Regions from separate parts of the Streptomyces sp. NPDC055749 genome, predicted to be linked through region 1. Evidence: riboswitches for the same ligand, from Rfam matches in the RefSeq annotation. Region 1 holds a riboswitch; each other region holds the start of a gene.
The links. Region 1 has a riboswitch for cyclic di-AMP ahead of ACWGO0_RS11400 (NlpC/P60 family protein). Riboswitches for the same ligand answer to the same signal wherever they lie in the genome.

Region 1 (7,387 bases):
CGGGCGTCAACTGGATGTCCGTGCACACGGGCGTCGACTTCCCCGTCTCGTACGGCTCTTCGGTGATGGCCGCTACCGACGGCACCGTACGCACCCAGTGGAACAGCGCCTACGGGAACATGGCCATCGTGACCTCACCCGACGGCACCGAGACCTGGTACTGCCATCTGAGCAGCACCCGGATCCGCTCGGGCTCCGTCAAGGCCGGTGACGTCATCGCGTACTCCGGGAACTCCGGCAACTCCACCGGACCGCACCTGCACTTCGAGGTACGGCCCGGCGGCGGCTCGGCGATCGACCCGATGCCCTGGTTCCGCAGCCACGGCCTCAACCCGAACTAGCCGGAACCGACAGCCGGAACCAGCCGCAACTACAGCTTCTCGACCGGCGCGTACCGCAGGAGGAGCTTCTTCGGCCGCTCGTCCCCGAAGTCGACCGTGGCCTTCGCCTGGTCGCCGAAGCCCTCGACCGCCGTCACCGTGCCCAGACCGAACTGGTCGTGCGTGACCCGGTCCCCCACCACCAGCGTGACCACCGGCTTGTCCGAGGTGCGCCGGGTCGCGAAGCCCGACGGGCCGGACTTCGCGCGCGAGGACGACAGCGAGGACGTGATCCCCGACGTCGGTCCCGCCGGAGCCGCCATCGGACCCTTGCGCTTCCACTCCAGATGCTGGTCCGGGATCTCCTCCAGGAACCGCGAGGGCGGGTTGTACGAGGGCTGGCCCCACGCGCTGCGCATCGCCGCCCGGGTCAGATACAGCCGCTCGCGTGCGCGGGTGATGCCGACGTAGGCGAGCCGCCGCTCCTCCTCCAGCTCCTTGGCCTGTCCCAGCGCCCGCATGTGCGGGAAGACGCCGTCCTCCATGCCGGTCAGGAAGACGACCGGGAACTCCAGGCCCTTGGCGGTGTGCAGCGTCATCAGGGTGATGACTCCGGAGCCGTCCTCGTCCTCGTCGGGAATCTGGTCGGAGTCCGCGACGAGCGCGACCTTCTCCAGGAATTCGGCGAGGGTGCCCGCGCCTTCCTCCTCCGCGCGCTCCTGCTCGAATTCGAGCGCGACGGCGGCCAGTTCCTGAAGGTTCTCGATCCGGGTCTCGTCCTGCGGGTCGGTGGACGCCTGGAGTTCGGCGAGGTAGCCGGTGCGCTCCATGACCGCTTCCAGAACGACGGCGGGACCCGCCCCGGACTCGACGATCGTGCGCAGCTCCTCCATCAGCGTGTTGAAGCGCTTCACGGCGTTCGACGAGCGTGCCGCCATGCCGTACGCCTCGTCGACGCGGCGCAGGGCCTGCGGGAAGGAGATCTTCTCGCGCATCGACAGGGCGTCGATCATCGCCTCGGCACGGTCGCCGATGCCGCGCTTCGGCACGTTCAGAATGCGGCGCAGGGGGACGGTGTCCTCGGGGTTGGCGAGGACCCGGAGGTAGGCCAGGACGTCGCGGACCTCCTTGCGCTCGTAGAAGCGCACCCCGCCGACGACCTTGTAGGGCAGGCCGACGCGGATGAAGATCTCTTCGAAGACACGGGACTGCGCGTTCGTACGGTAGAAGACGGCGACGTCGCCCGCCTTGGCGTCGCCCGCGTCCGTGAGCCGGTCGATCTCGTCGGCGATGAACTGCGCCTCGTCGTGCTCGGTGTCCGCCACGTACCCCGTGATCCGGGCGCCGGTGCCGGCGTTCGTCCAGAGGTTCTTGGGGCGGCGGCTCTCGTTGCGCTCGATGACCGCGTTGGCCGCGGACAGGATCGTCTGCGTGGAGCGGTAGTTCTGCTCCAGCATGATCGTGGTCGCGTCCGGATAGTCCTCCTCGAACTGGAGGATGTTGCGGATGGTCGCACCCCGGAAGGCGTAGATCGACTGGTCCGCGTCACCGACGACGCACAGCTCGGCGGGGGCGTCGGCCTCGCCGGACGGGCCCACCAGCTCCCGTACGAGCGTGTACTGCGCGTGGTTGGTGTCCTGGTACTCGTCGACCAGGACGTGCCGGAAGCGGCGGCGGTAGTGCTCGGCGACGTCGGGGAACGCCTGGAGCAGGTGCACCGTCGTCATGATGATGTCGTCGAAGTCCAGGGCGTTGGCCTCGCGCAGCCGCGCCTGGTACATCGCGTACGCCTGGGCGAGGGTCTTCTCGAAACCGTCGGCGGCCTGTCCGGCGAACGTCTCTTCGTCGATCAGCTCGTTCTTCAGGTTCGAGACCTTGGCCGTGAACGACTTCGGCGGGTAGCGCTTCGGGTCGAGGTCCAGATCGCGGCAGACCAGCGCCATCAGCCGCTTGGAGTCCGCGGCGTCGTAGATCGAGAACGACGAGGTGAAGCCGAGGCGCTTGGACTCGCGGCGCAGGATGCGCACGCACGCGCTGTGGAAGGTCATGACCCACATGGCGTTGGCGCGCGGTCCGACGAGCTGCTCGACGCGCTCCTTCATCTCGCCCGCGGCCTTGTTGGTGAAGGTGATCGCGAGGATCTGGCCCGGGTGCACCCCGCGCTCGGCCAGCAGATGGGCGATCCGGTGGGTGAGCACCCGGGTCTTGCCCGATCCGGCGCCGGCGACGATGAGCAGCGGCGAACCGGCGTGCACGACGGCGGCACGCTGCTCGGTGTTCAGCCCGTCGAGCAGCGCGGCGGCGTCGATGACCGGACGAGGGGCGCCGTCGCGGTAATACCCCTCGCGGGGCGGCGGGGGCGCGTCGAAGACGCCCTCGAAGAGACCCTCCGGCACCGCTTCGGGTGCGTGGTCCTCGGGGGGCGGCGGGGGGCCTTCCTCCGAGTTCTGGAGGCCGGTCAGGAAGCTGTCGTCAAAGAGGCTGCTCATCGCTTGACGAGTCTAGGCGGCCCCACTGACACCCCGGGGCCGCATTCCGCAGGACGGCCCGCGGACATGCGCGTACGGAGACGGGTCAGCCACTCCGGGTGAGGGAACCGGAGGTCTCGCCGGGGCCGCGCGTATCGATTTCACCAAGGTCACGAAAATGTATCGGGCATATCGAACATCAACCTTCACAGGGACACCACGGGTTGGCTAGCGTGCTCCGACGGGTGGCCCGTACCCCCTTGAGGCGAACCACGCCGAGCGGGCACCCACGCCGAATCCGGGCTGCCCTCGCGGGCGTTCGGAACCGGGGACCCACAAGCAGCACCGGGGTGAATCGGTCCGCGACCCCCACTTGGACCGTAGGGCAGCCTTCCGTTCCGCCCGAACCCGACAGCTAACCCGGTAGGCGGTCCACGGAAGGAGATGCCGGCCTTGGCGTCGCATCGCAAACCGCGCACCCGTATGCGCACCACCTCACCCGGCGTCGGGCTCACGACGGCGGCACTGGCCTCTGTGACTCTGCTCTCCACGCAGACCGCGACGGCCGCGCCCGCGGCGCCCCGGCCCAGCATCGAGGACGTACAGCAGAAGGTCGACGACCTCTACCGCCAGGCGGGCACCGCGACCCAGCAGTACAACAAGGCGAAGTCCGCCTCCACCGAGCAGCGCTCCAAGGTCGACGGGCTCCTGGACGCCGCGGCGAAGCGGGCCGAGAAGCTGAACGAGACGCGCCGCGAACTGGGCCAGCTCGCGGCGGCGCAGTACCGGAGCGGCGCCGTCGCCCCGACGGCCACGTTCTTCCTCGCGGACGACCCGCAGTCGTACTTCGACCAGGACCAGCTGATGGCGCGGATGACCAGCCAGCAGCAGAAGACGGTCGCCGACTTCCGTACACAGCAGAACGAGGCGGCGAAGAAGCGCGCGGAGGCCACCAAGAGCCTGGAGACGCTCACCGAGGCGCAGACCACGCTGCGCAGCAGCAAACAGCAGGTGCAGGAGAAGCTGACCGAGGCGCGCACCCTGCTGTCGGAGCTGACCGCCGAGGAGAAGGCTCGGCTCGCCGAGCTGGAGCGCAAGAAGGAGGCGGAGGCCAAGCGCAAGGCCGAGGAGCTGGCCCGCCAGCAGGCCGCGGCCGCCGAGGCCGAGCGCAAGGCCCAGGAGGAGGCGGCGGCGAAGGAGGCCGCCGAGGACGCCGCGCAGGAGGCCGAACAGCCCGAGACCGGCACGGACACCGGGACCGGGACCGGCGGCGGTTCGGACGCGGACAGCGGTTACGCCGCCAAGGCGGACAAGGTCCTCGCCTTCGCGCGGGACCAGATCGGCAAGCCGTACGTCTGGGGGGCGACGGGCCCCTCCTCGTACGACTGCTCGGGTCTCACGCAGGCGGCCTGGAAGGCGGCGGGCGTCGATCTGCCGCGTACCACCTGGGATCAGGTCGAGGTCGGCACACGGGTGGCCACGGCGGATCTGCAGCCGGGCGACCTGGTCTTCTTCTACGACGACATCAGCCACGTCGGCATCTACAAGGGCGACGGCATGATGATCCACGCGCCCAAGCCGGGGGCGAACGTGCGCGAGGAGTCGATCTACTACATGCCGATCTACGGCAGCGTACGGCCGGCGTGACACGGCCCTCCATGGGCCGGGCCGCGTGACAGGCGCCCGGCCCATGGAGGCCCCACGCCCCTTCGAACCGCGCGCTCCCCTCCCGGACTCCCGTGCGATCATGCGAAAAACTTGAGGGTCAAGGGAGTTGGACGTGAACGCGGGTGGGGAGCGGGACGGTTCGTCCGTGCCTGACGAGGAGTGGGAGCGGTTCCTGCGGGAATCGGCGGACGTCCCGGCGGACGCGCCGAAGGAGCCCTCGGCGCGTGCCCGCGACGTGGCCCGGCGGATGCGCGAGGAGCCCGCGCCCCCGGAGCCCTGGCGGGGTTACACCCCGGCCCGGCCGAAGCGCAGGAAGGGCTGGTACCTGGTCGGACTGCTTGCCTCACTGGCCCTGCTGGTCGTGGCGGTGGATCCCGGGCAGGTGGCCGGATGGCTCGGCGGGGACGAAGGCCGGGGCGAAAGCCGGGGCGTAGGCAGGGACGCACCGTCAGCGGCCGGGGCGGCGGGTCCGGACGAGCGGCCCACGCTCGACGAGCCGTTCAGGGGGTCGCCCGCGGCGGGCTGGGCGAGCGGCACCGCCGGCATCACGCTCCCCACGGCGAAGGCGACCGGGTGGATGAGCGCGGCGCAGGTCGAGAAGGCCCTGGAGCGGACCCTGGACTTCCTTGCCGCGTCCAGCCTGGATCCGGAGGTGCTGGGCGGCGAGCGCCCCGACCGGGCGATCGCACTGATCAACCCCCATCAGCGGGATGTCCAGGACTACCTGAAGGCCGCGTTCCGCGCACCGGACGAGGAGAACGACCCGCTGCTGCTCTTCAGCAGGTTCAAGCCGTCCCACGCCCGCCTTGTCGGGGACTCGATCAGGACGCGGGGCCGGATGACCGCCCGGGAGGGCGAGCGCGGCGCGCTCCAGGTGACCGCCGACGTCACGTACGTGTATCCGGTGGCGGCGCCGGGCGGCGACGAGGTCGAGCGCACCATCGTGCGTCGCGAGCTCGTTCTGAACTGGGACGATCCCGCGAAGGTGATCACCGAGCGGGGGACCTTCTCGCTGGTCTCGTACAGGACCGACACGGCCAACGGCGGCTGCGAGAGCTCCGGCGGCTACCTCACCCCGGTCTTCGGCGCCGGGAACCCGGCCGCCGGAACGGACGGCGGACCCGCGGTCGACCCCTACGACCGCGAGACGTCGATGGACGAGCGGATGAAGAGCGCTGACGAGGGGTGCGGAACGGTGACGCGGTCCTGACCCGGTCGGAAGCCGCTCAGGTCCAGAGCGTGGCGATGAAGATGTTGGCGACCGTCAGACCGCCGACCGCGGCGAACTCGCCCTTGCTCGCCTTCTCCTCGTCCCGCCTGATGTAGACGAGCGCGAGGATCACGACCAGGACCAGCAGCTTGATGCCGATCTTTATGTTGTTCACGGTCTGGTCGTCGGCCTGGTTGAGGCCGACCAACGCGACTCCCGTGACCAGCATGGTCAGTGCGCCGTGCAGCATGGCCGGTACGAAGCGGGCCGTGCCGGCGCCCATCGCCTTCATCTGGGTCAGGAAACCGCCCAGCAGCGAGGCGATGCCGATGATGTGCAGGGCGACGAAGACATTGATGAGTACGTCCATGGCTCCGCAGCCTAGCCGGGCCCTTATCACCCCTCGCCGGTCAGGTCCCGCTACCTTCCGACTTCGCTCGCGCCTGTACGAATTGCCTGACTCTGGTGCTATTTTTCCGGTCACGCAGAGGTGGCGAAACGTCACATCAAGGCAATAGCTGTCAATGCGACTCTTTCCCGTGTCGTGGGTTTAGCGTCCCTTCTCAGATGACCGGCTTCCACCGCCCCGTACCGGACGGCACCCGGTCGTCTGCCGGGAGATCCGGTGGCGGGCCACTTCCCCCTGTGGTGTCCCGTCACCGGGCCCTCCCGGGCCCGCCGGTAGCTTCCGACGGGCAGCCGAACAGGAAGGACGCGGCCCTCGTGGCAGCACACCGGAAAGCCGCTCACCGGAAAGCCGGGCAGCGCCCGTTCACCGGCCCTGCCGCCCGCACCGCGGCGACCCTGGCCTTCGCAGGGGCCGCGACCGCAACCGCCTTCGACGGCGCGGCGCAGGCCGACCCGCAGCTGACGCCGACCCAGGTCAGGGCCAAGATCGACCGGCTGTACCACGACGCCGAGGTCGCCACAGAGCAGTACAACGGCACGAAGGAGAAGGCGACCGCCGCCGCCAGGTCCCTGGACACGCTGCGCGACGAGGCCGCCCGCAGGACCGAGCGCCTCAACACCGCACGCGGCACGCTGGGCTCGCTCGCCACCGCCCAGTACCGCTCCGGTGGCCTCGACCCCGCCGTACAGCTGGCGCTCTCCTCCGACCCCGACCAGTACCTGGAACGCGCCTCGTACCTGAACCGTGCCGGTGACCGCCAGGCCGCGGTCCTCAACGGAATCCGCCGGCAGGTCACCGGTGTCGCCCAGCTCCGCGCACGGGCGGAGGGCGAGCTCGCGACGCTCACCGCGCGCCGGGCCGAGCTGACGGAGCACAAGAAGACCGTCCGCACGAAACTGGCAGACGCCAGGCGCCTCCTGGACACCCTGACCGACGCCGAGCGCGCCGACTACGAGCGCTCGGCCGACGCGGCGCACGGCGGCGCCGCCACCCGCGCCGACCGCAGCACCCCGCGCGGCGCGGTCAGCGCCCCCAACGCCCGTGCCGCGCAGGCCGTCGACTTCGCGTACACGGCGCTCGGCAAGCCGTACGTCTGGGGCGCCACCGGCCCCTCCTCCTTCGACTGCTCCGGCCTCACCCAGGCCGCCTGGCGCTCAGCGGGTGTATCGCTGCCCCGCACCACGTACACCCAGATCAACGCCGGACAGCGCGTGTCCCGCTCCGAACTCGCCCCCGGAGACCTGGTGTTCTTCTACTCGGGCATCAGCCACGTCGGGCTGTACATCGGCGGCGGCCAGATGATCCACGCACC
Region 2 (7,387 bases), on a different contig from region 1:
ATCACCTTCTCCGGGCCGACGGTGAAGGGCAGTTCGGTGACGACGAGGCCCTTGCGGCGGGCCGTGACGTCCTCCACGGCGACCGTGGCGCGGATCTTGAACGTGCCGCGGCCTGCCGCGTACGCGTCCTTGATCCCGCCGAGGCCGACGATCCGGCCCCCGGTCGGCAGGTCCGGACCCGGGACGAACCGCATCAGGGTCTCCAGGTCCGCGCCCGGGTGCCTGATGAGGTGGCGGGCGGCGGCGATGACCTCGCCCAGGTTGTGCGGCGGCATGTTGGTCGCCATGCCGACCGCGATCCCGGTCGTGCCGTTGACCAGGAGGTTCGGGTACGCCGCGGGGAGGACGACGGGCTCCCGCTCCTGGCCGTCGTAGTTCGACTGGTAGTCGACGGTGTCCTCGTCGATCGACTCCGTCATCAGCGACGTGGCGTCGGCCATACGGCATTCGGTGTACCGCATGGCGGCGGGCGGGTCGTCGTTACCCAGCGAGCCGAAGTTTCCGTGTCCGTCGACGAGCGGGAGGCGCATCGAGAACGGCTGCGCCATGCGCACCAGCGCGTCGTAGATCGACGCGTCGCCGTGCGGGTGCAGCTTGCCCATGACTTCGCCGACGACGCGGGCGCACTTCACATAGCCGCGGTCGGGGCGCAGCCCCATCTCGTTCATCTGGGACACGATGCGGCGGTGCACCGGCTTCATGCCGTCGCGGGCGTCGGGCAGGGCCCTGGAGTAGATCACCGAGTAGGCGTACTCGAGGAAGGAGCCCTGCATTTCGTCGACAACGTCGATATCGAGGATCCTCTCCTCGAAGTCGTCCGGCGGCGGGGTCTTCGTGCTGCGGCGGGCCATCGCTGCTGCGACTCCTTCACGGATTCTGTTCGGGCAACCTCAGGTTCTGACGCGGACCATTGTGGACCGCCGCACTGACAACGCCGACCTCGACCCGTCCGAAGCGGTCCTGCGGGCCCCGCGGGAGGCCCGGTTTACGGCAGCATCTACGACAACATCCACGGAAACATCCACGGAACGGGAACTTCGCCAGGTGTCGGTGCGCTTGCTTAGAGTGGCAGGTCTGGCAGGAAAACCTGTATCGCGATCGAAGGGACGTACATGCCCATGGGTCACACGGCCACAGCTCAGGCCGGCTCCGGCGGCAGAACAGCGACCGAGCACCGCCTGGCCAACGGCCTGCGTGTGGTGCTCTCCGAGGACCATCTGACCCCGGTCGCCGCGGTCTGCCTCTGGTACGACGTCGGTTCCCGCCACGAGGTCAAGGGGCGCACCGGTCTGGCTCACCTCTTCGAGCACCTGATGTTCCAGGGCTCGGGCCAGGTCAAGGGGAACGGGCACTTCGAGCTCGTACAGGGAGCCGGCGGTTCGCTGAACGGCACGACCAGCTTCGAGCGGACCAACTACTTCGAGGTCATGCCCACGCATCAGCTGGAGCTGGCGCTCTGGCTCGAGGCCGACCGCATGGGCTCACTTCTCGCCGCTCTTGACGAGGAGTCCATGGAGAACCAGCGCGACGTCGTGAAGAACGAGCGTCGCCAGCGGTACGACAACGTTCCGTACGGCACGGCCTTCGAGAAGCTGACGGCCCTCGCCTACCCGGAAGGCCACCCGTACCACCACACCCCGATCGGCTCGATGGCCGACCTGGACGCCGCGACCCTGGAGGACGCGCGCACGTTCTTCCGTACGTACTACGCGCCCAACAACGCGGTGCTCTCGGTGGTCGGCGACATCGACCCGGAGGAGACCCTCGCCTGGGTCGAGAAGTACTTCGGTTCCATCCCGTCCCACGACGGCAAGCAGCCGCCGCGTGACGGCACGCTGCCCGGCATCATCGGCGAGCAGCTGCGCGAAGTGGTCCACGCCGAGGTCCCGGCGCGCGCCCTGATGGCGGCCTACCGGCTGCCGCACGACGGCACCCGGGAGTGCGACGCCGCGGATCTGGCGCTGACCGTGCTCGGCGGCGGCGAGTCCTCCCGGCTGCACAACCGGCTGGTCCGCCGCGACCGTACGGCGGTGGCCGCCGGCTTCGGGCTGCTGAGGCTGTCCGGAGCGCCCTCGCTCGGCTGGCTGGACGTCAAGACGTCCGGCGGCGTCGAGGTGCCGCAGATCGAGGCCGCGGTCGACGAGGAGCTGGCCAGGTTCGCCGCCGAGGGCCCCACGCCCGAGGAAATGGAGCGGGCCCAGGCACAGTTGGAGCGCGAGTGGCTGGACCGGCTCGGTACGGTCGAGGGCCGCGCCGATGAACTGTGCCGGTACGCCGTGCTGTTCGGCGACCCGCAGCTGGCCCTGACGGCCGTGCAGCGGGTGCTCGACGTCACCGCCGAGGAGGTCCAGGCGGCCGCCAAGGCCGCTCTGCGCCCCGACAACCGGGCGGTCCTGGTCTATGAACCGCTCGAATCGCCGGACGACGCCGGTACAGATGCCGACGCGGGCACCGACACGCACGAAGGGGCGGAGCAGTGAGCGACGCCGCTGTGACTGGAGTAGCGATGGAGTACCACCCGCAGCCGACCGCGGGCGTGGCCAGGCCCTGGGCCTTCCCCGCACCCGAGCGTGGCGCCCTGCCCAACGGTCTCACCGTGCTGCGCTGCCACCGCCCCGGCCAGCAGGTGGTCGCGGTGGAGATCTTCCTCGACGCGCCGCTGGACGCGGAGCCCGAGGGTCTCGACGGCGTGGCCACGATCATGGCGCGCGCCCTTTCCGAGGGCACGGACAAGCACTCCGCCGAGGAGTTCGCCGCCGAGCTGGAGCGCTGCGGCGCGACGCTCGACGCGCACGCCGACCACCCCGGCGTCCGGGTCTCCCTGGAGGTCCCGGTCTCCCGGCTGACCAAGGCGCTCGGGCTTGTCGCCGAAGCGCTGCGGGCGCCCGCCTTCTCCGAGAGCGAGATCGAGCGGCTCGTCGGCAACCGGCTCGACGAGATCCCGCACGAGCAGGCCAACCCCGCCCGCAGGGCGGCCAAGCAGCTCTCCAAGGAGCTCTTCCCCGCCACGGCTCGGATGTCGCGTCCGCGCCAGGGCACCGAGGAGACGGTGAAGCGGATCGACGCGGCGGCCGTGCGCGCCTTCTACGACGCGCACATCCGTCCGTCCACCGCCACGGCGGTCGTCGTCGGCGACCTCACCGGGGTCGACGTGGACGCGCTCCTCGCCGAGACCGTCGGTGACTGGTCGGGCAACGCCGCCGAGCCCCGCCCCGTCCCGCCCATCACCGCCGACGACCGCGGCCGGGTGGTGATCGTGGACCGTCCCGGCGCGGTCCAGACACAGCTGCTGATCGGCCGCATCGGCGCAGACCGGCACGACAGCGTCTGGCCGGCCCAGGTCCTCGGCACGTACTGCCTGGGCGGCACCCTCACCTCGCGTCTCGACCGCGTGCTGCGCGAGGAGAAGGGCTACACCTACGGGGTACGCGCCTTCGGGCAGGTGCTGCGCTCGACGGGCCCCGGCTCCCCCTCGGGGCGTACGGGCGCTGCCATGCTGGCCATCAGCGGTTCGGTGGACACGGAGTCCACGGGACCGGCGCTGGAGGACCTCTGGAAGGTCCTGCGGACGCTGGCCGCCGAGGGGCTCACCGACGCCGAGCGCGAGACGGCCGTGCAGAACCTCGTGGGCGTCGCCCCGCTGAAGTTCGAGACGGCGGCGTCGGTGGCGGGCACCCTCGCCGACCAGGTCGAGCAGCACCTCCCGGACGACTACCAGGCCCAGCTGTACGCCCGCCTGGCCGAGACGGGCACCGTCGAGGCGACGGCCGCGGTCGTCAACGCCTTCCCGGTGGACCGGCTGGTCACGGTGCTCGTCGGTGACGCCTCGCAGATCGCGGACCCCGTCCGCGCACTGGACATCGGAGAGGTGTCGGTCGTCAGCGGCTGACGATCGGTCTGTTCAGCTTCGTACGTACAAAAGCGCGCAAAAGGGACCCCGGTGGGCAACTTCCCATCGGGGTCCTTCCCTTTTGTCCCCTTTGGTGGGGGAGTCTGCCTGTCTGCCCTGTGGGATGAACTACAAAACAGCCTGTCCGTTTGGTGATTGAAAGTTGTCCCGTTTAGCGTCGGCTCCGCTGTCCGTCACGTGCATGCCGCGTCCGCGGCGCCGGGCAGCCATCGCCGAGTCCCCGTCAGGCGCGAGCCTGGGGAGCCGGGGACCCACGAAGTCCCTGGGGTGAATCGGACGTCTGCGTTCCTTCGGGGACGGAGAGGCCCGTAGGAGACCTTCCTGCTCCGAACCCGTCAGCTAACCCGGTAGGCGAGAAGGAAGGAAAGGATCAGCCCCTCCATGGCGTTCACCCGTGCCACCGGGAAGCACCGTGCCCCGAGCCGCCTGACGCGCAAGAGCGCCCGGGTCGCCGGTATCGCGGCTCTGGCCACCACAGGCGTCATCGGCACGATGGCCTCCCCGGCCCTCGCCGCGGACGAGGCCCGTACCGTCAGCGACACCGGCCTGACCCAGGCCGTCGCCATCGACGGAACCCTCGCCGACCAGATCGCCGCCCAGGCGAAGGCTCAGGAGCAGCAGGCCGAGGCCGTCGCCAAGGCGAAGGCCAAGGTCGCCGCGGAAGCGAAGGCGAAGGCGGAGGCCAAGGCCAGGGCGAAGGCGGAGGCGAAGCGCAAGGCGGAGGCCCGCGCCGAGGAGATCCGCGAGGCCGAGGCCCGCGCCGCCCGTGCGGCCGAGCGCAAGCGGCTGAACTCCTTCCACCTCCCGGTCGCCGGTTCGTCCGTCAGCACCGGCTACAAGTCCAGCGGTTCCCTCTGGTCCTCCGGCAGCCACTCCGGCGTGGACTTCCGCGCCGCGTCCGGCTCCTCCGTCGTCGCCGTCGGCGCCGGCACGGTCGTCGAGGCCGGCTGGGGCGGCGCCTACGGCAACAACATCGTGCTCCGGATGACGGACGGCACGTACACCCAGTACGGCCACCTCTCCTCGATCGGCGTCTCCGTCGGCCAGAGCGTCACCTCGGGTCAGCAGATAGGCATCTCCGGCTCGACCGGCAACTCCACCGGACCGCACCTGCACTTCGAGGCCCGGACCACTCCGGAGTACGGCTCCGACATCGACCCCGTCGCGTACCTGCGCTCGCACGGCCTGAACGTCTGAGCCGCGCGCCCCACCCCAGCGTTTCCAGAAGGCCCCGGCTCCCCGCCGGGGCCTTCGGCGTATCACCCGACGCCTTCACCGACGTGTATCGCCCGGTGCATATCGTCCGAAGCCCGTCCGCCGAAGGCTTCCGTGGCCAGAAGATATCCCTTGATTCCGTCCTGCCGTCGGAAATTCGGGCTCATTGCAATAGAGTCACGGAACAGGCGTCGATCGGCCGCGTTTCGCGGGGATTAAGGCGGAGGTTCGGACATGCGCATTCCCGCGCATTCGGTATGCACGGCAATCCGTGATGACATCGTCTCCGGTGTCTTCGATCGCGGCAGCCGCCTCACCGAGGAGTTGCTCGCGCGTCGTTACGGGGTCTCGCGCGTCCCGGTGCGCGAGGCCCTGCGCACTCTGGAGTCCGAGGGGTTCGTCGTCACGCGCCGCCACGCCGGCGCGTGCGTGGCCGAGCCCACCGAGCAGGAGGCCGCCGATCTCCTGGAGGTCCGGATGCTGCTGGAGCCGCTCGGCGCCGCGCGTGCCGCGCAGCGGCGCACCGAGGCGCATCTCAAGGTGCTGCGTGGCCTGGTCAGGCTGGGGCAGGAGCGGGTGCGGCGGGGTGAGGGGGAGGATCTGCGTTCGCTGGGCGGCTGGTTCCACGAGACGCTCGCTCAGGCTTCGGGCAGCCCCGGCCTCATCGCGCTGCTCACCCAGCTCCGGCACAAGGTCGCCTGGATGTACGTGGTCGAGCAGCCCGTACGCCCTGCGGAGTCCTGGGCCGAGCACGGCGCGATCGTGGACGCGGTCGCCCGCGGTGACGCGGACCGGGCCAGGGCGCTGGCCGTCCAGCACGCCGAGCGGGCCACCGCGGCTCACCGGCTCCGCCGCCCGGACCGCCCCGGACGCACCCCCGCGCCGCCCCGGGTGAGCTCTTCGCAACACGCCGTAAACATCGGGGGCGTCCGCCATTAACAATTACGCCGTATACAAAGAAGGCTAATTCCGCAGGGCTTTCTTTGCGCTGCCTGAATTCGAGGCGCTCGGTGCATTTCCGGAAACGAAAAAGTCGCGGCCCCCGGTCGGGGGAGCCGCGACTCGATCGCAGAAATAATTCCGGCCGGAATCGGCTGGAATCAGACGGTCTCCGGAAGCTCCTCGAGCCCCTCGGCGACCAGCTTGGCCAGGCGGTCCAGGGCGGCTTCGGAGTTGTCCGCCTCGGACGCGAGCACGATCTCCTCGCCGCCGGTGGCGCCCAGGCCGAGCACCGCGAGCATCGACGCGGCGTTCACCGGGTTGCCGTCGGCCTTGGAGATCGTCACGGGGACGCCGGAGGCCGTGGCGGCACGGACGAAGATGGAAGCGGGGCGGGCGTGCAGGCCCTCGGCCCAACCGACGTTGACGCGGCGCTCAGCCATGGTTCTGCCCTTCACGAATCAATGGTTGTCTAGACCAGTCTCTCATGCAGTGCGCACTGCTGTGCCCGGTCCCCGGCCCGGCCGCTCGGCCGGGCGAGCACCCTCAGACTGCCCCGGCCCCGATCCCTCCGCGACCGGTGCGTCGGCCGTAGGCTTTGCCCATGCAGCCCACGCCGGAGCAGAGTCCGCATCACGCGTACCCCGACCACTGGGAAGCGGACGTGGTGCTCCGCGACGGTGGTACCGCGCGCATCAGGCCGATCACCACCGACGACGCCGAGCGGCTGGTCAGCTTCTACGAGCAGGTCTCCGACGAGTCGAAGTACTACCGCTTCTTCGCCCCGTACCCGCGCCTCTCCGCCAAGGACGTGCACCGCTTCACCCATCACGACTACGTCGACCGGGTCGGTCTCGCCGTCACGACCGGGGGCGAGTTCATCGCCACCGTCCGCTACGACCGGATCGACGACCGGGGCAGGCCCGCCCCCGCCCCCGCCGACGAGGCCGAGGTCGCCTTCCTCGTCCAGGACGCCCACCAGGGCCGCGGAGTGGCCTCCGCACTCCTCGAACACATCGCGGCGGTCGCCAGGGAGCGGGGCATCCGCCGGTTCGCGGCCGAGGTGCTGCCCGCCAACAACAAGATGATCAAGGTGTTCCGGGACGCCGGCTACACCCAGCAGCGCAGCTTCGAGGACGGCTCCGTCCACCTCATGCTCGACCTCGAACCCACCGCCGAATCCCTCGCCGTCCAGCGCGGCCGTGAACAGCGCGCCGAGTCGCGGTCGGTGCAGCGGCTCCTCGCCCCCGGCTCCGTCGCCGTCGTCGGAACCGGCCGCACTCCCGGCGGGGTCGGCCGCACCGTGCTGCGCAACCTCCTCGG
Region 3 (7,387 bases), on a different contig from region 1:
GCTCGGTCCTTCCGGACCTGTTCCAGGAGAGCCACTGGGAGCCCGGTTTCGGTGTCGCGTCCCCCACCTCCTTCGAGGCACAGGTGGCCCGCGCCGAGCAGGTGGTCGCCGAACTCCCCGAGGAGCAGCGGCTGTTCCTGTTCGTCAATGTGTCCGCCCTGCACCAGCCCAACTGGTTCCACCGGGACGGCGCCACCGCCGACGCGGGAGACTCCCGCGAGACCCACGCCGCCGCGCTGGAGTACGTCGACCGGCACATCGGCCGGCTCTTCGCCGCGGCGAGCAGCCGCCGCCGGTGCTTCGCGATCGTCTGCTCGGACCACGGCACGGCCTACGGCGACGACGGGTACACCGGTCATCGCCTCGGCCACGAAGCCGTCTGGACCGTGCCGTACGCCCACTTCTTCCTCGATCCTGGGGCCACCCGATGACCATTCCCGTATCCGCCGTCAGGCCGTACCAGAGTTACGTCTACGCCTACCCGCACAAGACGGCGTACCGCCCGCTCGGCGAACACCCCGCCGGGCGGCCCCTGCTCAGCGAACTCTGGGCTGCGGAACGCAAGGACGCGCTCTCGCTGTACATCCACATACCGTTCTGCGAGGTCCGCTGCGGTTTCTGCAATCTGTTCACCCGGATCGGCGCGCCCGAGGAGCTGACCGCGCGCTATCTCGACGCGCTGGACCGTCAGGCCACGGCGGTCCGCGACGCACTGGGCGACGAGGGGCCGGTCCGGTTCGCCTCGGCGGCGTTCGGCGGCGGTACGCCGACCTTCCTGACCGCGGCCGAGCTGGAGCGGCTCTGCGATATCGCGGAGAAGCGGATGGGCGCCGATCTCCGTTCCGTCCCGCTGTCGGTCGAGACCTCGCCGTCCACGGCGACGGCCGACCGGCTGGCCGTCCTCGCCGACCGGGGTACCACCCGCGTGAGCATCGGCGTGCAGAGCTTCGTGGACGAAGAGGCCCGCGCCGCGGTCCGCCCGCAGCGCCGGTCCGATGTGGAGGCCGCACTCGGCCGCATCCGCGATGCCCGCATCCCGGTCCTCAACATCGATCTGATCTACGGCATCGACGGCCAGACCGAGGACACCTGGCGCACTTCGCTGGACGCCGCGCTGGCCTGGCGTCCCGAGGAGCTGTACCTCTACCCGCTGTACGTACGCCCACTCACCGGCCTAGGCCGCCTCGGTGACGCGACACCGCCCGCTTCCGGTGCCGCGGCCGACGCGGACTGGGACGAGCAGCGGCTGCGGCTCTACCGGGCGGGACGCGACCATCTCATCGCCCATGGCTACGAGCAGGTGTCGATGCGGATGTTCCGCCGTGCCGACGCCCCGCACGAGGGCCCCGACGACTACGCCTGCCAGACCGACGGAATGATCGGTCTCGGCTGCGGCGCCCGCTCGTACACCTCGTCCCTGCACTACTCCTTCGACTACGCGGTGGAGATGCGGAAGGTCCGCGGCATCATCGACGGCTTCACGACGACGGAGGACTTCTCCCGGGCCGAGGTGGGACGGTACGTCGACGGCGACGAGGCCCGCAGGCGGCATCTGTTGCAGTCCCTTCTCCAGGCCGAGGGGCTGGAGCGCGCGGAGTACCGCGCGCGGTACGGCACGGACCCGTACGAGGACTTCGCCTCCGAACTGGACCGGTTCGAGGAGCGCGGCTGGCTGGCGGGCCCGGTGGGCGACGGCCTGCTCCGTCTCTCCCCGGAGGGGCTGGCCCACTCCGACGCGCTGGGGCCCGAGCTGTTCTCCCCCGCTGTACGGGCCGCGATGGCCGCGTACGAAACGAAGTGAGCGCCTCCATGGACCTGACGATCCTCTACCGGGGCCCTCTGGCCTCGTGCGACTACGCCTGTCCGTACTGCCCGTTCGCCAAGCGGCGCGACAGCCCTGAGCAACTGCGCGCCGACCGCGCCGCGCTGGAGCGCTTCAACGCCTGGGCGGCGGCGCAGACCGGCGACCGGCTGTCGGTGCTGTTCACGCCGTGGGGCGAGGGGCTGGTGCGGTCCTGGTACCGCAATGCACTGGTGGAGCTCTCCCGGTTGCCGCACATCAAGCGGGTCGCCATACAGACCAACCTCAGCTGTCGCACCGGCTGGCTGGCGGACGCCGATCTCGACAAGGTGGCCCTGTGGTGCACGTACCACCCGGGCCAGACTCCGTACGACCGGTTCCTCGGCAAGTGCCGTGAGCTGGCGGAGCTCGGCGTCCGCCACAGCGTCGGGATCGTCGGCCTGGACGAGCACCTCGACGAGGCGCGGCGGCTGCGGGCCGCGCTGCCCGACGAGGTCTATCTCTGGGTCAACGCCGCGGAGGGGCACACCTACACGGACGAGGAGGCGGGCCGCTGGACGGCCCTGGACCCCCTGTTCCCGTACAGCCGGCATCCGCACACCTCGGCCGGGCTGCCCTGCCGGACCGGTGAGTCGGTCATCTCCGTGGACGGCGACGGCACGGTGCGGCGGTGCCACTTCGTCCGTGCGGAGCTCGGCAACCTCTACGACGGGAGCTACCGCCGGGCGCTCGGCCCGCGCGGCTGTCCCCTCGCCGTCTGCGACTGCCATATCGGCTATGTGCATCTGGAGACGCTGCCGCTGTACGACGTCTTCGCGGGCGGCGTGCTGGAGCGGATACCGTCCCGGCGCCCGCTCCCTGTGCGGCAGCACGTCTCCTAGAGCGGCAGCAGATCCGGCCGCTTGGCCTCGACGTGGTCCCCGGAGGATTCGCCGCGCAGCCGCCGCCCGATCCACGGGACCAGATACTCGCGTGCCCAGAGGATGTCGTCGCGCCGGACGTCGAGCGGACGGCGCAGGACCTGCGGCGGCCACGCCTGGTCGGGGTCGGCCGGCACGTCGAGACCGAGGACCTGAGCAGCGCGGAGCGCGACCCTGGTGTGCCCCTCGGGCGACAGATGCAGCCGGTCGTCGTCCCAGGCGCGGCGGTCCTGCACGGACCGCAGCGACCACAGGTCGAGGACCGGGCAGTCGTAGCGGTCGGCGATGGAGCGCACATGGGCGGTGTAGGTGGCGATCTTGCCGCGGAGGTGCCGCAGGACCGGCACGTGGCGGGTGTCGAAGCCGGTGGTGACCATGACGGTGCCGACCGCCCCGGACAGTTCGGCGACGGCGCGCTCGAAGCGCTCGGCCACGTCGTCGGGGTCGCTCCCCGGCCGGATGATGTCGTTGCCGCCCGCGCAGAAGCTCACCAGGTCGGGGGCGAGTTCCTTGGCCCGCGGGACCTGTTCCTCGACGATCTGGTCGAGGAGTCGTCCTCGTACGGCGAGATTGGCGTACCGGAAATTGCCGTGCAGTGATGCGGTGACGCCCGCTCCCTCTTCGGAGGGCGGGAGCTGATCTGCGAGCAGCACCGCGAATCGGTCGGCCCATCCGACGAAGGTCCCGCCGGGGCCGGGGTCTCCGACGCCTTCGGTGAAGCTGTCGCCAATCGCCGCGTACGACCCTATGACGTTTGTGAGTTTCGAATCGTCTGCCACAAGCGCTTATCCTGCACCTGCGAATGTGACCTACGCGACCGTAATAAGGGGTTGACGGGTGGTGACATAGACCACCCGGTCAGTTTTTGGTAAAGCCGGAATAAGTGGAAGGGCGGTGCGCCGCCGCGCACCGCCCTTCTTCACTGCTGCCCGTCTCAGACGTCTCAGATGGAGACGCCGTGCTGACGCAGGTACGAAACCGGGTCGACGTCCGAGCCGTAGCTCGGGCCGGTGCGGACCTCGAAGTGGAGGTGCGGGCCGCTCGAGTTGCCGGTGGAACCGGAGAGGCCGATCTGCTGACCGCCGGTGACGGTCTCGCCGACCGACACGTCGAGCGAGGTCTGGTGGGCGTACTGGGAGTACATGCCGTCGTCGTGCTTGATGACGACCTCGTTGCCGTACGAACCGCTCCAGCCGGCCGAGACCACGGTGCCCGGGCCGATGGCGCGGACGCTGGTGCCGGAGGCGGCCTGGAAGTCCGCACCGGTGTGGTAGCCACTGGACCACATGGAGCCGGAGGCGCGGTACGGCGTGGTGACGCTGGGGCTGTCCAGGGGGGCCGACCAGCCGGAGCTGTTGCCCTCCGAAGCGCCGGTGGAGGCGCCGGCGTCCGTCGAGGCGGTGGACTCGGCGGGCGCGGAGTCGGAGGACGTGTCGGCCTTCGGCTCGGCGGCCTTCACCGGGGCGGCCTCGGGGGCAGCGGCCTTCGGGGCGGCAGCCTTGGGAGCGGCGGCCTTCGACGGAGCGGCCTTCGCGGAGCCGGACGCCTTGGCGCCGAGCGTCAGTTCGGTGCCGGGGAAGATCAGGCTCGGGTCCTCGCCGACGACCTTGCGGTTGTCCTCGTACAGCTTCTGCCAGCCGCCCTTGATCTTCTGCTCGGCGGCGATCTTCGACAGATAGTCGCCGGAGACCACGGAGTAGGTCTTCGGGGCGGTCTTGGCGGCGGTGGCGGGAGCGGTGTGCGCCGCGGCGACCGAGACGGCTGCGGACTTGGCGGAGGGCGCGGCCTGCTCCGCGGCGTTCGCACCGGTGGCGCCGATCAGCGGAAGGGCGAGGACGGCTCCACCCGTACCGGCGGCAAGGACGCCACGGGTGATCGGGCCGGACTTCTTACGACGGTGCTTACCCTTTGCGGGCATGGGGGAATTCCTCTCCGGCGCCTACGAGGTGAGCTGTCGGGTTCGGGCTGGAGATGCCCGGTCGCGCTGAGCGCGACTTCACCCCGAGTCGTTCCGGATTTCTCCGGACCGGCGGCTTACCTGGGTCCCCCGCTCCTGCCACGCGTGAGTGGATGCGGATTCCGGGCGGCGGCAGGATTAGGCGGTCCGTCCGGATTGACGGTGACCGTAGGCGAGTAACGACGGCCGGAACAAGCCGCCCCCGGCGCACCGGAATGCGCGATTCAATTTCCGTCCGGATTTCCGGTCACACTCCGTGGATTACGGATCTTGGCATTCCGTACGGTGCGCGGAATGCCCCTCGGCGGGTCCGCCACACACCGTCACGGATATGATCCCGCTCACCAGCCGACCGCCATCTCCCCCATAAGCAGGGCATGTTCTGCTAAATGCACCAATACGGACATGAGGGGGTACGGGTCGCGATCACGGGTCGCGATCCGGCACGGAATGGCGGCCTCCGGGGCAAGATGATTGCCTGGGGAATCAATGTCGTATCGTCACGACCGTGCCCTCGTCGGCGAGCAGCGCCGGCGCCAGACACTCCAGGAGTCACCGTGACGCAGCAGCTGCCGCAGGTCCCCCCGACGCACACTGAGCTGACCGGTGTCCGCAACTTCCGTGACGTCGGGGGCCTTCCGACCACGGACGGCCGCCGGGTGCGGTTCGGGCGGCTCTACCGCAGCGGTCACCTGGCGAACGCGACCGAGCAGGACGCGGCGTTCCTCGGCGGGCTCGGGCTGCACACGATCTTCGACTTCCGCAACGCCGCCGACCACAAGCTCGACGGGTACGACGTGGAGCTGCCGGGCGTGCGCAACGTCAGCATTCCGCTCTCCGACCCGGCCGACGGCGCCGAGTTCTGGCGGCTGGTCCGCGACGGAGACATCGCGCAGCTGCGCTCGATCCTCGCCGACGGCAAGGGCGCGGACCGCATGATCGCCTCGTACCGCTCGATCATCAAGGACCGCACCGGCGAGCACAGCCGGGTGCTGCACGCACTGGCCGAGGACAGCGTCCCCGCCCTGATGCACTGCGCCGCGGGCAAGGACCGCGCGGGGCTCTCCATAGCGGTGTCGCTGCTCGCCGTCGGCGTGGAGCGCGAGGCCATCGAGGCCGACTACCTCATGTCCAACGACGCGCACCGCCGGTACAAGGTGAAGCGCAGCGACACCTCGCCGGTCGGTATGTCCGACGAGGTCATGGAGCTGCTCAACCCGCTCTTCGGTGCGCGCGCCGACTATCTGGCGGCGGCCTTCAGCACCATCGAGGAGACCTGGGGCGGCACCGAGCGCTACCTCACCGAGGGTCTGAAGCTCTCCGCCGAGACCCGTGACCGGCTGCGGGAGCGCCTCGTCGACGAGGCGTGACCCGCCCGCCCGTCTCAGCCCTTGCCCGCCACCTCGAACAGCAGGTAGAGGAAGGCCGCGAAGACGTGCCCGGCGACCAGGTAGGCGACCAGCCGGATCACGACACCGCGCGGGAACTTCCGCTCCTGCGACTCGTAGTTCTTCCGGGACCTCGGGCTGAGCGGGTCGTAGTGCTCTGAATCGGACATAACAGTCCTTCTCTCGGTGTCAGGAACAGCGCTCGGCGTCAGGGAACAGCGCTCGGCGTCGCGGGTCTCAGCGGTTGTGGAGTCCGCTGCCCAGACACAGTTCGGCCGCCGGACTCTGCAGCAGTGTGTGGACGAACAGCAGCTCGGCGCCGCCGCGGTCGGCGGCGGCGATCCGGTGCGGGGTGAGCGAGTCGAAGTGCGCGCTGTCCCCCGGGCCGAGGTCGTGCACGGTCTCGCCGAGGCCGACCCTCAGCCGCCCCTCCAGGACGTACAGCCATTCCTCACCGGGGTGGACGCGCACCAGGTCGCCCTGGGCGCCGTACGGAACCCGGACGCGGAGCGCCTGCATGGCCCGGCCGGAGCCGCCTGCCTGGCGGTACATCCAGCCGTCGGCCTCGGCGCCCGAGTACGGGCCGCCGCGGACGATCGCGTCACGTTGGGCCGAGGACTCCCCCAGAAGCTCGGAGACCGTCGTACCGTAGACACGTGCGAGGCCCAGCAGCATGGGCAGCGAGGGTTGCCGTCGGCCCGTTTCCAGCCGGGAGAGATGTGCGGGGGAGAGCCCCGCCCGCTGAGCGGCGGTCTCCAGGGTGAGGCCACGGCCGCGGCGCAGCTCGCGCAGGCGGGGAGCGATCCCGGGCAGTTCGTCGGCCGCCGCTCCGTCGGGAGGATTCATGCCTCCATTGGGCCAGGATCTTTCCTCAGAGGCAAACTTTTTGCCTCTGAGGCAAACCCAGGCAAACCCTCGCGCTTCAACGGTTGGCGACGGCCTGTTTCACCAGGGTCCTGCCGAAGTCCCACATCAGCCCGCCCCCGCTGTGCGCGTCGTCCATCACGGCCGTGAAGGCGCTCACGAACCGGTCCACCTCCGGCTCGCCGATGACCAGCGGCGGAATCAGCTTGATGACTTCCAGATGGTCCCCGGACACCTGGGTGAGAATCCGGTGCTTCTGGAGCAGCGGCACCACGACCATCTGCGAGAAGAGCCCCTTGCGGGCCGCCTGGAGCATGGTCCAGCGGCTGCGGAGCTTCAGCGAGGACGGCCGGCCGAATTCGATGCCGATCATCAGTCCGCGCCCGCGCACCTCGTACAGCAGCTCGTAGCGGTCCACGAGCGCGGCCAGCCGCTCGCGCAGCAGATCACCGGTGCG

Region 2: another riboswitch for cyclic di-AMP. It lies ahead of ACWGO0_RS14295 (M23 family metallopeptidase); the one in region 1 lies ahead of ACWGO0_RS11400 (NlpC/P60 family protein).
Region 3: another riboswitch for cyclic di-AMP. It lies ahead of ACWGO0_RS18495 (M23 family metallopeptidase); the one in region 1 lies ahead of ACWGO0_RS11400 (NlpC/P60 family protein).

The regions. Positions count from the first base shown of each region.
Region 1 is NZ_JBSHFH010000011.1:151,159-158,545, forward strand. It holds gene ACWGO0_RS11390 (peptidoglycan DD-metalloendopeptidase family protein) at 1-341, shown strand, start outside; gene pcrA (DNA helicase PcrA) at 371-2,809, opposite strand; cyclic di-AMP (ydaO/yuaA leader) riboswitch at 3,069-3,234, shown strand; gene ACWGO0_RS11400 (NlpC/P60 family protein) at 3,233-4,435, shown strand; gene ACWGO0_RS11405 (hypothetical protein) at 4,569-5,666, shown strand; gene ACWGO0_RS11410 (hypothetical protein) at 5,683-6,036, opposite strand; gene ACWGO0_RS11415 (NlpC/P60 family protein) at 6,390-7,387, shown strand, end outside.
Region 2 is NZ_JBSHFH010000015.1:98,828-106,214, reverse strand. It holds gene ACWGO0_RS14310 (DNA gyrase/topoisomerase IV subunit A) at 1-851, opposite strand, end outside; gene ACWGO0_RS14305 (M16 family metallopeptidase) at 1,113-2,480, shown strand; gene ACWGO0_RS14300 (M16 family metallopeptidase) at 2,507-3,889, shown strand; cyclic di-AMP (ydaO/yuaA leader) riboswitch at 4,111-4,278, shown strand; gene ACWGO0_RS14295 (M23 family metallopeptidase) at 4,292-5,107, shown strand; gene ACWGO0_RS14290 (GntR family transcriptional regulator) at 5,360-6,064, shown strand; gene ACWGO0_RS14285 (HPr family phosphocarrier protein) at 6,226-6,507, opposite strand; gene ACWGO0_RS14280 (bifunctional acetate--CoA ligase family protein/GNAT family N-acetyltransferase) at 6,669-7,387, shown strand, end outside.
Region 3 is NZ_JBSHFH010000022.1:27,944-35,330, forward strand. It holds gene ACWGO0_RS18475 (STM4013/SEN3800 family hydrolase) at 1-431, shown strand, start outside; gene ACWGO0_RS18480 (STM4012 family radical SAM protein) at 428-1,801, shown strand; gene ACWGO0_RS18485 (STM4011 family radical SAM protein) at 1,810-2,682, shown strand; gene ACWGO0_RS18490 (SGNH/GDSL hydrolase family protein) at 2,679-3,500, opposite strand; gene ACWGO0_RS18495 (M23 family metallopeptidase) at 3,665-4,639, opposite strand; cyclic di-AMP (ydaO/yuaA leader) riboswitch at 4,645-4,800, opposite strand; gene ACWGO0_RS18500 (tyrosine-protein phosphatase) at 5,236-6,048, shown strand; gene ACWGO0_RS18505 (DUF6126 family protein) at 6,063-6,236, opposite strand; gene ACWGO0_RS18510 (helix-turn-helix domain-containing protein) at 6,304-6,912, opposite strand; gene ACWGO0_RS18515 (aspartate aminotransferase family protein) at 6,989-7,387, opposite strand, start outside.